DNA from 2 places in the Paraclostridium sordellii genome. Region 1 is predicted to be linked to the other one. Evidence: riboswitches for the same ligand, from Rfam matches in the RefSeq annotation. Region 1 holds a riboswitch; the other holds the start of a gene.
The links. A riboswitch is a leader RNA that binds a small molecule or an ion and turns the genes downstream of it on or off. The one in region 1 is predicted to bind cyclic di-GMP.

Region 1 (3,380 bases):
TTAATCCAGCTTGAGATATAGATTGAATTTCGGTTGCCCATTTTAACCATTTTTGTTTCATATTTTACTCCCCCTATATATAAAATATACAACATTAAATTTTTAATTGTAAGTTCTATAATACTACTTTTTTATTATAATTTGAATTATACAACTATAAAAATCTATACAAAAATAAGGAGTACCAAAATGGTACTCCTTTTATTTTAATATTTAACTAATTAAAAGTCTTCATTATTAAATAACATCTTAGCATCATAGTACTTGCCTTGATTATCTTTTAATCTAAATTTCTCTATAAGTTGTTCTAGCATTTGAGCTTGACTAGATAACTCTTCACTTGCTGCAGCACTTTCTTCAGCAGTAGCTGAGTTAGTTTGTACAACTACAGATATTTGTTCTACTCCAGTATTTACTTGATTTACATTTTGTGCTTGTTCTCTACTCGCATCTGCAATTTTTTGTATAACGTCTGCTGATTGTTTAGCGCTCTCTACAACTTCTTCAAGAGATTTTGCAGTTTCTGAAACTATTACACTTCCGTTTTCTATTGCTTTAAGTGATTTTTCTATTAATTCAGCTGTATCTTTTGCACTTTGAGCAGATTTTGCAGCAAGATTTCTAACTTCATCTGCAACAACTGCAAATCCTTTACCAGCTTCTCCAGCACGAGCTGCTTCAACTGCTGCATTAAGTGCTAATATATTTGTTTGGAATGCTATATCATCAATATTTTTAATTATATTTCCTATTTCATTTGATGTATTGCTTATTTCATCCATTGCAGCAATCATTTCGTTCATTTGTTTTTTACCTTTATCTGTTGCTACACTCGATTTCACAGATATAGCTTTTGCTTTTTCAGCATTTTCAGCCGTTTGTTGTATCTGCTCTGAAACCTCACTCATAGTAGCTGAAAGTTCTTGTACTGAACTTGCTTGTTCTGTTGCACCTTGAGAAAGCACTTGTGCTCCTTCTGCTACTTGAGTTGATCCTATTGCAACTTGTTCACCTGCAAGATTTATTTGTGATAATGTACTATTTAAACTTTCTACTATTTTATCTACTGCTAATAACATAGGTTCAAAATCATTTACAAATAAAGATCTTAATTTATCACAATCCATATCAACAGCTAAGTTACCATCACTTATTTCTGTTAATATATTTGTCAATTCATTTATCATAGCTCTAAAGTCTTGAACTATTTTTTCTGTAGCATCTGCAACTAAGCCTATTTCATTTTCAGCATTTACTTCTGGTATTTCTGAGTTTAAATCTCCCTCAGCTAATTTTTTAAGTCTCTCACTACATTGTTTTAATGGATTTCCTATCATACTAGCAAATTTAGCTGCTACTATAAATGCCACTACTATAAATAGTATAGATAACACTACTGTTATAAAAATAGAGTTATACATTTGGCCTAAGAAATCACCTTTATTTATCATAACGCCTATACCCCAATTGTTGCTATTTTTTACTGGAGCATAGCCTAGTATCCAATCTTCTCCTTTTAACTCTACATCAGTATTTCCTGTTGCACCTGATATAAGTTTTTTATCTGCCTCAGCAAAAGGTTCTAAGTCTTTATTTGTTTGTGCATCTCTTATAGTATTTTCAACACCTATTAAACTAGTGTCTCTATGCGCTATTGTAGTTCCTTCTTTATCTAAAAGATATGCATAACTATTTTTACTTATCTTTATATTATTAACTATATCATTTAAGAAGTCTTTATCTGTATCAAAAGTTACAACACCAACTATTTTACTTCCTTGAACTCCATTTTCCCAAATAGGAGCTGCAACCACAAGTGTAAGTTGACCTGTTACTTTACTTTTTACAGGACTTCCCATATAAGCTTGTCCTCCCATAGAGATTTTGAAATAATCTCTACTTGAATAATCTTTTCCACTGAATAAATCTTTACCGCTTACGTCTAAAATTTGTCCTAATTTTAGCCCATATAATTTTTCTTGCCTATTTATTATATTTTGTTTTTCTTCTACACTAACTTTCGGGTCAGAAAGTTCTTTTATGATTCCAGTTTGTATTGCTGCATTTTTTACATTTGTTAATTTTTGGGCAACTGTATCTGCAGCTTGTTTAGTAGTTTCTACTGCTGTTTTGGATAAAATTGTATTAGATGTCTTATAATTTAGGTAACTTGTTATTGCTCCTAAACATAGACAACAAACTACTGAAAAACATACAATAGTTAATGCAAGTTGAATCTTTATACTTTTGTTTTTTTCTTTACTAATATGTCCAAATTTAAATTTCATTTCTTTTTCTCCCGTTTTTTGACTGTTTTTTTACAGTTTTTTAATTATTTGTTACTTAAACACCTCCTATTAAAAATTTAACTAACAAATTAATCAGTATTTATAAAAATAAAAGGGAGTTAACTTAAGCCAGTTAACCCCCTTTTTAATTATAAGTTTTGTAACTGACTAACTTCTTAAAAAGTCCCTATAGCTTTGCTGCGCCGAATTACTTCGGTTTGCCTATATAGTTGTAGATTTATAATTTATGACTTTTAATACTTATAAATAAATTCTAATTATGTAATTTATTTACTAAAATTGTTTTAGGGACTAAAATAATATTTTCAAATAAATTTATATATACTTTTTAATACGGCATAAATCAAAATAACAAAAGTTAAATTTTTGTAAATTTTTCCACGACCTAGAGAATTTCCAGATCTATACCTATTGTTTCAAATTATTTTTATACTTTTCCTGAAAATCTTGTAAATTTTCAAATAAAAAAGAGCATTATTTCATGCTCTCTTTTTAACTTGTACTATCAAGTTTAGTTACCATAATTATATTTTTATTTTCACTCAATATACTTATAATTTCACTTATACCTACAAGCTTAGATTTTCTTAATGTATATATACATTCATCATCTGAAATAACTTCTATACCTTCAACGTTTACTTGATATCCTTGAATTGATTCTTGAATTTCTCTAATAGCTTCTTGTTTTGATATATATTTAACTTTTAGCTTTATAGTGCTAGCTTTAGTTATATACTTTTCTTCTATTTTTTTTAAAACAACAAGAACTATTATTATACTTATCCCTCCCAAAATACTCACTCTATAAAATCCTATTCCTATGGCTATTCCAATACAAGCAACTGACCATATTGATGCAGCTGTCGTTAAACCTCGGACAGAACCTTTAGTTTTGATTATAGTTCCTGCGCCTAAAAAACCTATACCGGATACAACTTGACCTATAAATCTTCCATCATTTACTTTAATGGCTCCAGACAGTGCTTTCGTAGTTGTAATCTCATTTAAAGCTAATTGAGCTAACTCTACCTGAATCAATGCTGCTATAGTAGCCCCTAGACAAACTAA
Region 2 (3,380 bases), 1.6 Mb from region 1:
TAAAGATATAAAATATGTTTACGAAAAACATATACAAAGTCCAAATATTATAGAAATAAAAAATGATAAGTCTAAAGATAAACCTCAAATTAGAGAAAGATTAATAAATTCAACAACAATTAAAAAATATGATTGTTTAAAGAATATAATATATTATAATAATCCAAAAACCACTATTATATTTTTAAACACAAAAGATAGAGTTAGTAATTTATATAAAAAGATGAAGCAAGATAAGTTCTCTGTAGCACAAATCCATGGAGATATGTCTCAAGAAAAAAGAATATTTGTAATTAAAGATTTTAAGGAAGGAAAATATAATGTACTAGTTAGCACTGATGTTGCAAGTAGAGGAATACATATAGATGATGTTTCATTAGTAATAAACTATGATGTTCCAAAAGATAAGGAAAATTATGTACACAGAATAGGTAGGACTGGAAGACAAGACAAATATGGGCAAGCAATAACTATTATAACAGAAAAAGATGAGAGTGTTATAAATGATATACAAGAATATATTGGATATAATATAGAAAATTTAAAGGACTTAAATGAAGAGAGTATAGAATTAGGTAAAAGAAAGTTTGAAGAGAAATCTAAAAATTTATTTAAAACTAATCGTATAAATAAAAAAGATAGTAAGTTAAATAGTGAGGTTACTAAAATATATTTAAATGCTGGAAAAAAGAAAAAAATAAGAGTTGGAGATATTGTTGGAGCTTTTAGCAATATTGATGGTATAAAAAATGAAGATATAGGAGTTATTGAAATAAGTGATCTATGCTCTTATGTAGATTTACTTAATTATAAAGGTGAGATATTTTTAAAAAAACATAAACAAATATACATAAAAAAGAAACCTGTTAAAGTTAAGAGAGACAATACGATTTAGATTAATAAACTATAAATTTGATTGCAAAAAATATCGAAATTTGGTAAAATTAAGTGAATTAATTTAATGATTTAGAAACGAAGAAGTATATTCTGTATTTGGGCATCTGGAATATATGGAGTTAGTGATGCAACCGGCTATATTTACAAACTGTAGGTATAGCCTTTTTTATTTGAAAGTAAAAATTTAATGATTTAGAGACGAAGAAGTATATTCTGTATTTGGGCATCTGGAATATATGGAGTTAGTGATGCAACCGGCTATATTTACAAACTGTAGGTATAGCCTTTTTTATTTGAAAGTAAAACTTAATAATTTAGAGACGAAGAAGTATATTCTGTATTTGGGCATCTGGAATATATGGAGTTAGTGATGCAACCGGCTATATTTACAAATTGTAGGTATAGCCTTTTTTATTTCCAAATTTAAAAAATAAAAAGAGGTGATTTTTTGAAAGATAGGAAAGGCAGGAAGGTACTTAGCTTAGTTATTATTCTAAATATGATACTAAGTATAATATCGCCAAGTATAACTGTATTTGCTGACAGTAATATTAAACTGAAATTAACCAGTAATAAGAGTAAAGTTGATTCAGGAGATCAAGTTGAATTTAATTTAAACTATGAAGCTTTAAATGGGCCAGGAAGTATAAAAGATGGAGATGTAATAACTTTTGAATTACCTGATGTATTTAAAGATATAAGCCCCAAATATCCACCGGAGCATTTTAAAAGTGTAACAGTAAATGGAACAACTGTTACTGCCGTATTTAGTGAAGGAGCAAATGATGCAATTGGAGGATATATGAGTGTAAAAGCTACTGCTAAAAATGTTGAATCTGCTACAACTCAGAGAGTTGAAGTGAATTTAAATGGAACAGTGCAGTATATGGATATTGAAGTTGATCCTCCAAAAGAAGTAAATCCACCAACAGAAGAAATAATAGATAGACAAATATACAAATCAGTAGACAATCCAGACGGCTATGAAGGTTATGAAAATGGAACTCTAATAAATAATATAAATAATCCAGTAGTAGGGAAAAAGGTTCAGTATAGTATATATGTAAATGAAAAGCATGGATATATCTATAATTCATATATAAAAGATAGTATCCCAGAAGGTATGGAACTAGTCAGAAATTCCATAAAAGTTTATGAAACTAAATATGGACAAGAAGAAAGAAATGTAACATCTGAATTCAAAGGTAAAATGAACTTACAGAGTAATGAGTTTTATGTGAATTTTGGAACTACACAAAATAAATACAGAATAAGTTATGATTTGATAATAAAAAAACAAATGCCAAGATATGATAATATTGCAAGCTTAATTAAACATGATGGAGAAATATCATCAAAAGCTATAGTCAAACCTAAAGATGACGATAAAATTATATCAAAATATAGTAGAACTAATGAAACTGCCAAAGATGAAAATGGACATACAGTAGGTATAGTAAATTTAAATGATAACAAAGTTACATATACATTAGATATAAACCCTAATAACCAAGATATAAAAAATGCTATTGTTGAAGATGTTATACCATCAGGAATGAAATTAGTTGATGGAAGTATAAGAGTTGGAGCATATGATATAGCAGATAATTTTGAGTGGGTTACAAAGCAAATAAAAGATAAAATAAAGTTTGAAAATAATAAATTAACTTTAAACATCGGAGATACAAATAAACATTATTTAGTTTATTATGACTTAGAAGTTACTCAAAGGCAAAAAGCTTATACTAATAATGCCAAAATAAGCTATGATAAAACTTCTAAAGAAGTAAGTAATGTAGTTAGGTATGAAATGAACGCAGGTGCTATAAATGCTAGAAAAACTGTGGATAAGACCTCATTAAAAAAAGGCGATAGTCAAATCGTTAATTATACAATAGATTTTGACTGTTATGGATACTTTAATAAAGGATATTTAAATTTAACAGACAAGTTAGATCCAAGAGTTAAAATTTTAGATGTACAAGCACCTAAACATTTTAGTGTAAATATTGATAAATCTACTAATACAATAAATGTAACTAATGATATTAAACAGATAGAATATGGAGAACCACTACAAGTAAAAATAAAAACAGATTTTTCTAAAGTTGATGATGGAAGTACTATAAATAATATTGCAAAAATAAATAACTCGACTACCAATAAAGTTGAAACTAAGAAAGGGTATAGCTTTAAAGCTAAAAAATTAGATAGTTTAACAAAAGCACCTCTTGAAGGAGCTACATTTGAACTAATGGATAGCAACAAAAAAATAATAGCTACATTAAAGAGTGGAACAGATGGAGTTGTTTCATATAGTATAGATAAGCCTGGAGATTATTATTTAAAAGAAACTAAAGCGCCTAGTGGATATACATTAGATAATAAAGAAATTAAATTTACTGTAAGTGAAAATAACTTGGGAACTACCGTAAATTTAGGCAATATATTAAATTCTCAATCTAATCACAACTTAACTATTA

Region 2: another riboswitch for cyclic di-GMP. It lies ahead of ATCC9714_RS11315 (SpaA isopeptide-forming pilin-related protein); the one in region 1 lies ahead of ATCC9714_RS02665 (methyl-accepting chemotaxis protein).

The regions. Positions count from the first base shown of each region.
Region 1 covers NZ_LN679998.1:552,620-555,999, reverse strand. Annotated here, with positions in the region: gene ATCC9714_RS02670 (NUDIX hydrolase N-terminal domain-containing protein) at 1-61, opposite strand, end outside; gene ATCC9714_RS02665 (methyl-accepting chemotaxis protein) at 222-2,288, opposite strand; cyclic di-GMP riboswitch class I at 2,445-2,521, opposite strand; gene ATCC9714_RS02660 (MgtC/SapB family protein) at 2,802-3,380, opposite strand, start outside.
Region 2 covers NZ_LN679998.1:2,358,566-2,361,945, reverse strand. Annotated here, with positions in the region: gene ATCC9714_RS11320 (DEAD/DEAH box helicase) at 1-895, shown strand, start outside; cyclic di-GMP riboswitch class II at 960-1,043, shown strand; cyclic di-GMP riboswitch class II at 1,083-1,166, shown strand; cyclic di-GMP riboswitch class II at 1,205-1,288, shown strand; partial or broken gene ATCC9714_RS11315 (SpaA isopeptide-forming pilin-related protein) at 1,346-3,380, shown strand, end outside.